Regions from separate parts of the Duganella sp. LjRoot269 genome, predicted to be linked through region 3. Evidence: predicted binding sites of a transcription regulator. Region 3 holds the regulator's gene; each other region holds the start of a gene.
What was found. Region 3 encodes LexA, which represses DNA repair genes until DNA is damaged. Its sites were predicted from a motif close to ACTGTATNNNNATACAGT; they were not measured.
Positions count from the first base shown of each region.

Region 1: ACSQ3S_RS12920 (VRR-NUC domain-containing protein) is a predicted target of LexA. The motif match lies at 1,863-1,880, and genes of this name have one in related genera.
Region 2: recA (recombinase RecA) is a predicted target of LexA. The motif match lies at 1,608-1,625, and genes of this name have one in related genera.

Region 1 is NZ_CAXUSL020000001.1:2,867,942-2,871,214, reverse strand. It holds gene ACSQ3S_RS12935 (GGDEF domain-containing protein) at 1-934, shown strand, start outside; gene ACSQ3S_RS12930 (hypothetical protein) at 938-1,147, shown strand; gene ACSQ3S_RS12925 (phasin family protein) at 1,219-1,782, shown strand; gene ACSQ3S_RS12920 (VRR-NUC domain-containing protein) at 1,903-3,273, shown strand, end outside.
Region 2 is NZ_CAXUSL020000001.1:6,883,414-6,886,686, reverse strand. It holds gene ACSQ3S_RS30775 (sensor histidine kinase) at 1-795, opposite strand, end outside; gene ACSQ3S_RS30770 (response regulator) at 792-1,502, opposite strand; gene recA (recombinase RecA) at 1,675-2,802, shown strand; gene recX (recombination regulator RecX) at 2,938-3,273, shown strand, end outside.
Region 3 is NZ_CAXUSL020000001.1:5,733,521-5,736,793, forward strand. It holds gene rplI (50S ribosomal protein L9) at 1-271, opposite strand, end outside; gene rpsR (30S ribosomal protein S18) at 306-596, opposite strand; gene priB (primosomal replication protein N) at 612-917, opposite strand; gene rpsF (30S ribosomal protein S6) at 948-1,334, opposite strand; gene lexA (transcriptional repressor LexA) at 1,575-2,213, shown strand; gene ACSQ3S_RS25630 (hypothetical protein) at 2,247-2,834, opposite strand; gene ACSQ3S_RS25635 (tetratricopeptide repeat protein) at 2,874-3,273, opposite strand, start outside.

The DNA of each region.
Region 1 (3,273 bases), 2.9 Mb from region 3:
GCGCCTGATGGTGGCGGCCACCGCGCTCGGCAGCCTGATGCTGCTGCGGCGCTATCCGCGTTCGATCTACATCACGAGGATGGTGGCCAGCCTGGTGGAAACGGCCGGCGCCGCCGGCTTTTTGCTGATCGCCGCGTTGCGGCCGAACGAGTTTTCGCTGCACTCGATTTCGATGTCCATCGTCATCACCGTGATCTACATCTACATCCCGAACCGGCTGCTGTACGCCGGCGCGATCGCGCTGCCGGCCACCGCCGGCTTCGTCGCCCTGGCCGCGCTGCTGGGCAATCTGCGCACCGCCGAACTGGCGACGATGGCGGCGCTGCTGACCATGGCCAACCTGTTCGGCTACGTCGCCGCGCGGCGCTACCAGATGCTGCTGCGCGACGAATACAGCGCGCAGACGGTGCTGAAAAACCTGTCGGTGCGCGATCCGCTGACGGGCTGCTACAACCGCCGCCACCTGCACAACCAGCTGCTGGAAACGGAAATCTCGCGGGCCCAGCGCTACCGGCTGAGCCTGACCGTCATCATGTGCGACCTGGATCACTTCAAGGCCGTCAACGACACCTACGGCCACCACGGCGGCGACGCGGTGCTGCAGCGCTTCGCCACGCTGCTGCAATCGATGACGCGCGACAGCGTCGACAGCGTGGTGCGCTACGGCGGCGAAGAGTTCCTGCTGATCCTGCCGGAAACCGACCTGGCCGGCGGCGAGCTGCTGGCCGAGCGCCTGCGCCAGGCGCTGGCCGCCGCGCCGGTCGAGCACGACGGACGCCGGATCGCCGTCACGGCCAGCTTCGGCGTGGCCAGCGTGGACTTCGCCAGCGCCCCGCACACCGCTCACCTCAACATGATCGCAGCCGCCGACGATTTGCTGTACGCTGCAAAAAACGGCGGCCGCAACCGCGTCTGCGTGCGACAACTTGCTTGAATCATGAGAAAAATCAAACACTCCGCGATGTGCGCCCTGCTGCTGGGCCTGTCTTGTGCCAACCTGAGCGCGGGCCCCGCGCCCTGGTACAAGTGGCGCAGCAAGATAGACGGCTACCTCAGCTGTTCACAAACGCCGCTGGGGCCGGGCTGGGAAAAGGACTCCGGCCCCTACAAAGATAGCCGTTGCGAAAAGCTGGTTATTGCTAAATAATGGGGCTGCAACAACAGGGGGAACCCCGGGGCATCATCAGCTACATCCCATCGTCATCATGAGGAGACTGTATGTTTACAAATCCCGAACAATTTGCCAACGCCACCAAAGCACTGTTTGAGTTTCAGCTTGAAACCTTTAATGCCCTGACCAACAAAGCCGTGCAAGGGGTCGAGCAAGTCGTCGCCCTGAACATGGCCACCGCCAAATCCAGCCTTGAAGACGGCCTCGCCGCCGGCAAGGAAATCAGCCAGACCGCCGATCCGAAAGCCGCCATGAGCCTGGCCGCCGCCAAAGTGCAGCCCGGCATGGCCGGCGCCGCGGCCTACAACCAGCAGCTGGGCGTGATCATCGCCGAGATCCGCGAAGAATTCACCCGTGCCGCCGACGCCCACATGACCGAAGCCAAAAGCACGCTGAGCGCGCTGATCTACGACGTGACCAAGAACGTGCGTCCCGGCTCGGAAAACGCGGTGGAGATCGTTAAGAAAGCGATCGACAACGCCTTCACCGGCTACGAACAAGTGACCAAGGCCACCAAGCAGGCGGTGGAAGCGGTGGAAACCCAGATCGCCAAGGCCAGCGCGCTGGTCGAGCAAACCACGCCCAAGGCCGCCAAGGCCGCGAAAAAATAAGCGCAGCAAGCTCCCCCATCAGCCAGGCCTGCGCGCCTGGCTTTTTTATTTTGCTGGGCAAGCACGGCGGAACACGATACACTGTACATAAACACAGTTAATCGCCCGCAACTCCCCGCAATGATCAAAGTTCTTGAAAATCCGTTGTATTACCTGGATAACTTCCAGCGAGTACTGACGTGGATAGGCGACCGCTACGACGATCTGCTGACCGCCGAGGAACGCGATTTCATCACCTCCTTCCCCACGCTGCCGCAAGCCTCGCGCGCGCTGTTCGTGCGCATGGTCATGCGCAAAGGCACGGTGTTCCGCGCCAGCAAACTGGTGTACGCGGAAATCGGCAGCACGCACGAGGCCGCCCGTCCGCTGGCGACGCTCGGCCTGATCGAGGAAGATCCGCTGGTCGATCTGAACCAGCTGTTCGACCTGCTGCAAAAGCCGGAGATCGGCAAGATCTTCCAGCTGGCGCCGCACGTCAAGCACCTGCGCAAGGCCGAGCAGCTGGAAGCGCTGCGCGCACACTTCGACGGCGAACACCGCTTCTCCGGCTGGTACCAAGGCTCGGGCGATCACGCCTACCGCAACCTGATGCAGGAACTGTGCGACCGCCTGCGCCTTATCTTCTTCGGCAACTACCACCAGGACTGGACCGAGTTCGTGCTGTCCGACCTCGGCATCTACCAGTACGAAAAAGTGGAGTTTTCGCCAGCCGCGCGCGGCTTCCGCAACCGCCGCGACATCGACGATTTCCTGGCATTGCACCGCTGCCACGAACGCTTCATCGAAGGCGACGATCCGACCGCCGTCATCGCCGCCCTGCCGTCCTGCCCGGACGACAACGAATGGCTGCGCAGCCGCCGCGACAAGCTGACCTTCCAGATTGCCCAGCATCTGGAAAAACTGGCCGACTGGAAGGCCGCGCACGCGCTGTATGCCGGCTGCAACTATCCCGGCGCCCGCGCCCGCGCGGTGCGCGTGCTGGAAAAGGACGAGCAGCCGCGCGCCGCCTTCGAGCTGCTGCAGACGGCGCTGGAGCAGCCGGAAAGCCCGGCCGAACAACAGCAGCTGCTGCGCATGGCGCCGCGCCTGGCGCGCAAGCTGGGCCACGCCAAGCCGCCGCCGGCGACCGCCGCGCAGGCGCTGCGCATCGACCTCAGCCTGCCGCCGCCGGCCGAGCCGAACTACGTCGAATTCGTCGTGCGCGACCACCTGACGCGCGCCGACGCGCCGGTCTACTACGTGGAAAACTCGCTGATCAATTCGCTGTTCGGCCTGCTCTGCTGGGACGCCGTGTTCTGCCCCATCCCCGGCGCGTTCTTCCATCCCTACCATCGCGGTCCGGCCGACCTGCACAGCGCCGACTTCCAGCGCCGCCGCGCGCAGCAGTTCGCGGCGGCGCTGGCGCAGCTGGACGGCGAACAGTACCGGGCCACCATCCTGGCCAACTACGCCGCCAAGGCAGGCATCCAGTCACCCTTCCTGTACTGGGAC
Region 2 (3,273 bases), 1.1 Mb from region 3:
CGACAGCCGCGCCAGCATCTCGTTGAGCGAACGCACCAGCGGCGATATCTCTTCCGGCACCTGGTTGGAGGCGATCGGGCTCAGGTCGTCCGAGCTGCGCGCCCGTATCCGTTCCTGCAGCTGCGCCAGCGGCGACAGGCCGCGCGCCAGCGCAAACCACACCAGCGCCAGGACGATGGGCAGGATGATGAACTGCGGCAGGATCACGCCCTTGATGATGGCGTTGGCCAGCTGCGCGCGCTTTTCCAGCGTCTCGGCCACCTGCACCAGCGCCAGCTGCGCATCGTCGGCCTGGCTGCGCTCCAGCCGCACATAGGTATAGGCCACGCGCACCGGCGTGCCGTGCATGGTGTCGTTGCGGAAGCGCACGCTGCCGCCGCTGAACTTGTCCTCCTCGTCGAGCGGCGGCGGCAGGTCGCGGTCGCCGTCGATGTGCTCGCCGCGCGGCCCCTGGATCTGGAAGTACACATTGTCGATGTCGTCGGCGCGCAGGATGTCGCGGGCCGAGCCGGGCAGGCTCTTGATGATCTTGCCGTCCACCGCGTGCACCTGCTGCGCCAGCACGGTCACGCTGTCTTCCAGCGCGTGGTCGAACGGCTGGTTGGCGATGGACTTGGCCACCAGGTAGGTGATCGCGATGCTCATCGGCCACAGCAGCAGCAGCGGCGCCAGCATCCAGTCCAGGATCTCGCCGAACAGCGAGTGCTGGATGCCTTCGTCGGCCTCGGCCGCCGGCGGCTGGTATTCCTCGCCGTCGGCCTGGCCGGGTTCCTGCTGCTGTGTCGCCGGGATCACTTGGCGGCGTCGCCGAGTTCGCTGTTGGCGCGGGCGGCGTCCGAGTATTTTTCCAGGCAGTAGCCCAGGCCGCGCACGGTGGCGATGCGGATGCCGCCCACCTCGATCTTCTTGCGCAGGCGGTGCACATAGACCTCGATGGCGTTGTTGCTGACTTCCTCGCCCCACTCGCACAGATGGTCGACCAGCTGTTCCTTGGACACCAGCCGGCCGGTGCGCGCCAGCAGGATCTCCAGCAGGCCCAGCTCGCGCGCCGACAGGTCCAGCATCTGCTCGTTGATGTAGGCGCTGCGGCCGACCTGGTCGTAGGACAGCGGACCGTGCTTGATGACGGTGGCGCCGCCGCCGGCGCCGCGCCGGGTCAGCGCCCGCACCCGCGCCTCCAGCTCGGACAGCGCGAACGGCTTGGCCATGTAGTCGTCGGCGCCCAGGTCGAGGCCGTTGACGCGCTGCTCGATCGAGTCGGCGGCGGTCAGGATCAACACCGGCAGCAGCGAGGAGCGCGCGCGCAGGCGGCGCAGCACCTCCAGGCCGGACAGCTTGGGCAGGCCCAGGTCCAGTATCAGCAAATCGAATTCCTGGGTCGACAGGGCGGTGTCGGCCTCCTGGCCGTTGCGCACGCAATCGATGGCGTAGCCGGATTGGCGCAGCGACCGGGTCAGGCCGTCGGCCAGTACGCTATCGTCCTCGGCAAGTAAAATACGCATGGTAGACACTCCGGCTGCAGAAGCTTGTATTGTGTTTCATTTCACGCAAGGTGGCGAGTTTTTGTGCGAACTCAAAATTGTTTAAAAATCGTGCTTGCATTAAGCACTGTTTTTTTATACAGTACTGCCTGTACCGACGAATTTGCACCCACCCACTGGTTGAAAGAACATTATGGACGATAAAAAAGCTGTTGTACCTGCATCTGAAAAGGCCAAGGCGCTGGCTGCCGCGCTGGCACAGATTGAAAAGCAATTCGGCAAAGGCTCCGTAATGCGCATGGACGCCAGTACGCCGATGGAAGAGGTGCAAGTGGTGTCGACCGGCTCGCTCGGCCTGGACATCGCCCTGGGCGTCGGCGGCCTGCCGCGCGGCCGCGTGGTGGAAATCTACGGTCCGGAATCGTCGGGTAAGACCACGCTGACCCTGCAAACCATCGCGGAAATGCAAAAACTGGGCGGCACCTGCGCCTTCATCGACGCGGAACACGCGCTGGACGTCGGCTATGCGCAAAAATTGGGCGTCAACCTGCATGAACTGCTGATCTCGCAGCCGGACACCGGCGAGCAGGCGCTGGAAATCTGCGACGCGCTGGTGCGTTCCGGTTCGGTCGACATGGTGGTGATCGACTCCGTCGCCGCGCTGACGCCGCGCGCCGAGATCGAAGGCGACATGGGCGATTCGCTGCCGGGCCTGCAAGCCCGTCTGATGTCGCAGGCGCTGCGCAAGCTGACCGGTTCGATCAACCGCACCAACACCCTGGTCATCTTCATCAACCAGATCCGCATGAAGATCGGCGTCATGTTCGGCAGCCCGGAGACCACCACCGGCGGCAACGCGCTGAAGTTCTACGCCTCCGTGCGCCTGGACATCCGCCGCACCGGCTCGATCAAGTCGGGTGACGAGGTGATCGGCAACGAAACCAAGGTCAAGGTCGTCAAGAACAAGATCGCGCCGCCGTTCAAGGAAGCGCACTTCGACATCCTGTATGGCGCAGGCACCTCGCGCGAAGGCGAAATTCTTGATCTGGGTGTGGAAGCGAAGATCGTCGAGAAGTCCGGTTCCTGGTACAGCTACAACGGCGAGCGCGTCGGCCAGGGCAAGGACAACGCCCGCATCTTCCTGCAAGAGCGTCCTGAGCTGGCATGGGAAATCGAAAACAAGGTCCGCGAATCGCTGGGCGTGCGCGCACTGCCGCCGCTGAATACCGATAAAGCCGACACCGTCGTCAAGCTGAAGTCCGTCGACAAAGCCGATAAGGCCGACAAAGCGGACAAAGCCGACAAAGCCGACGCGGCGTAAAATAGCCGTCATCCTCGCGAAAGCGGGGATCCATGCTGAGCATGCGTTCTATAGGCTCCCGCCTGCGCGGGAGCGACGGATTGACCACCGCGCTGTTTATTCAGCCGGTGGTTTTCTCATTGTGCAGAGGGTTTTATGGCAGCACCGCAACTGAGCCTGAAGGCACGCGCACTGCGATTCCTGTCGATGCGCGAACACAGCCGGCTGGAACTGGGCCGCAAGCTGTCGCGCTACGCGGAAGAGGGCGACGACATCGAAGCCCTGCTCGACTTGCTGGAAAAGAACAACTGGCTGTCGCAGGAGCGGTTTTCCGAAGCGCTGATCCACCGCCGCTCCGCGCGCTTCGGCAACAGCCGCATTGTCGCCGAGCTGCAAAGCCACGGCATCAAGGGCGAGGAGTTGCAGGAACTGAAGGCCGGCCTGGCCGAAGGCGAGGCCGAGCGCTGCCAGGAAGTGTGGAGCCGCAAGTTC
Region 3 (3,273 bases):
CGAACAGACGGCCGTCAACACCAGCTTTTTGCGAAACGTTCACGGTCATGCCGTTCAGTTTCTCGCCTTGGGCTTGCGCGGCGGCCAGTTTGGCGGCAGCAGCTTTTTCCAGTTCAGCGCGCTTGACTTCGAATTCAGCAACGGCTGACGCGGTAGCGCGGCGAGCCATTTTTTGCGGAATCAGGAAGTTACGTGCGTAACCGTCTTTAACTTTAACGACTTCACCCAGGTTGCCCAGGTTGACGACTTTTTCTAACAGAATGATTTGCATAGTTCTTCTCCAGGATCTTATCTAGACTACGCAATTAAGCGTGGTGCAGATCGGTGTAAGGCAGCAGCGCGAGGTAGCGGGCGCGCTTGATTGCGGTGTCAACTTGACGCTGGTAGTGCGCCTTGGTACCGGTCAGACGTGCTGGCATGATTTTGCCGTTTTCCTGGACGAAGTCCTTCAGGGTGTCGACGTCTTTGTAGTCAACTTGTTCAACGTTTGCTGCGGTGAAGCGGCAGAACTTCTTACGTTTGAACAATGGGTTTTGTTGCTTGCGCTTTTCTTTCAGCTTGAGCTTGTTTTTGTCGAACTTTTTACCGAATGCCATTTTAGGCTCCTGTATTTAAATTGAGCTGTCTGGGACAGCACTAAAATCAATGATGTGAAACACCAGGCTTTTGCTATTGCGATTCTTCTTGTTCAGAAAACCGGTGAACTGATACATGCCTGCCAGTGGCGCCTGACTGAAGCGGCCTGAAATCTCGCCCGCGGCAACCGCGGAAATTTCAAACTCGCTCAATCGGGCGATGCCCGCCTCCATCTGCTGCGACCGGTGCTGCAGGACAGCGTTCACGATCGGCATGCCGGCCGGGGTATAGCGCAAGGCGTCCCGTTCGGCGATCAACGCGATGAATTGGCTTACATTCACTGGAGCTGATTCAGCCCGGTTCTGAAACAATTAGGCCGCAGGAGCAGCAGCGGCTGCTGGAGCTTCGGTGCGATGCGATTTCGCTGCATCTTCACGTTGTACCGACTTCATCATCGGCGAAGGAGCGGTTTCCGCTTTCTTCATCTTGACGGTCAGGTGACGCAGCACGGCATCATTGAATTTGAAGGCGGTTTCCAGCTCGACCAGGGTCTCGTTGTCGCATTCGATGTTCAGGCAGATGTAGTGTGCTTTAGCCAGTTTCTGGATCGAGTAAGCCATCTGACGACGGCCCCAATCTTCAACACGGTGCACGGCGCCGCCGCGGGTCGTTACGGTGGTTTTGTAACGCTCGATCATGGCGGGCACTTGCTCGCTCTGGTCCGGGTGGACGATAAATACTATTTCATAGTGACGCATGCAAACTCCCTTAAGGACTGTGAATATAGCCCACCCTGGCGTCAAGACAGGTGTGGGAAGAGGTAAGCCCGCGACTATATCAGCTTTTGGGCCAAAAAACCAGCCCTGGCCCGCCGCCGAAATTCCCTGCCCTATGAGGCCGCATGAATTTATTTCGCGCAAAGCAACAAATCCTCTTGCATTTCCTCTCACACTGTACAAAAATACAGACTGTCTATATACACAGGCCCAACGGACTCTATGATCAAGCTCACCGCACGACAGGAACAAATTCTCAATCTGATCAAGGATGCCATCGAAAACACCGGCTTCCCGCCGACCCGTGCCGAGATCGCCAATGAACTGGGCTTCAAATCCGCCAACGCGGCCGAGGAGCACCTGCAGGCGCTGGCGCGCAAGGGCGCGATCGAGATCGCCGCCGGCACCTCGCGCGGTATCCGCCTGCTGGGCGTGCATGCCGAGCCGGCGATGCCGAAGGTGCCGCCGTCGCTGATGATGTCGCTGCCGCTGATCGGCCGCGTGGCCGCCGGCTCGCCCATCCTGGCGCAGGAAAACCTGGAAACCAGCTACAGCGTCGATCCGGCGATGTTCTCGTCCAAGCCGGACTACCTGCTCAAGGTGCGCGGCGAATCGATGCGCGACGCCGGCATCATGGATGGCGATTTACTTGCGGTGAAGAAGGTGGACAGCGCCAAGAACGGCCAGATCGTCGTGGCCCGCATCGGCAACGACGTCACGGTCAAGCGCTACCGGAAGACGGGATCCACGGTGGAATTGTTGCCGGAGAATCCGGACTTCAAGATCATCAAGGTCGATCCGGAAGCGGACGAGTTCGCGCTGGAAGGCCTGGCGGTCGGCCTGATGCGCAGCTGGCACTAAGTTCGCGCCAGCTGCCCGGACGCCGCTATGGTCTTAGCGGCGGTTGTCCGCGGTCGGACGCTGGCCAGGCATGGCGCTGCCGACAACATAGGAAGCCATGCCGTTGTCGCTGTTGTTGACCGAATAGTAGTTCTGTTTGAAGTGCTTGACGTAGCTCGGGTCCTTCAAGAATTCCGAGGTGGCCTGCGCCCACAACTCCGCCTTGACGTCCAGCGCCTGCGCCTTGCGCTGCATCTCCATGGCGATCTCGGTATAGGCCATATCCATGCGCGTGGCCGCGACCTTGCGCTCGGCATCGGTCATCACCGCCGCCACGTCGGCCGGAATGGCTTTGCCGGCCGGCAGCAAGGCGTTATAGCTGCCGATGAACTGGTTGTAGCACTCACTCCATTCAGCGATATTGTTACGCACCTGCTTGACGCCGTCGCGGGAAGCGGAATGGGACGGCATCACCGGCTCGGCGCAGTTGGCCTTGGCGGCCAGGTCGGCACCGTCGTAGCGGCTGGTGTAATAGTCGATGTCCGCCTGGTGCGCGCGGCGCTTGGCGACGATCTGGTCCACATCGGTCGTCCCCGCAGCCCAAGCCTGCGTGCCCATCACCATCATCAGACCAGCAATCATTGCAACTCTCATCGCTTACTCCCGGTTATCACATCGTAGTTATTTGGTGCTCTTGCCCATGATAGAACTGCCGACCCGCATGTTCTGGTCCCAGTTCTGCTGCTGGTCGGTTTCGGCCTGGCGCTGGGTCAGCGCGTTCTGGCTGCGGGCGCTGGCGGTCTTGACGTACTCGGTGGTCTTGGCTTCCCAGGCTGCCTGCGCCAGGTTCACGCTGTCGGCCTGCTTCTTCGCATCGGCGCCGGCGGCCGCGTAGGCCTGGTCCATGCGCGCGATGGACTGGGCAAATTCGGCATCCGTCATCAGGTTGGGCAGGTCGGCCGGGATTGCCTTGCCGGCTGGCAGCAGGCTGTTCAGGTTCTTGACGAAACCGTTGTAGCAGGCCAGCCAGGCGTCGACGTTGACGCCGACCGCCTTGATGTCCCTGACATTGGTGGACATC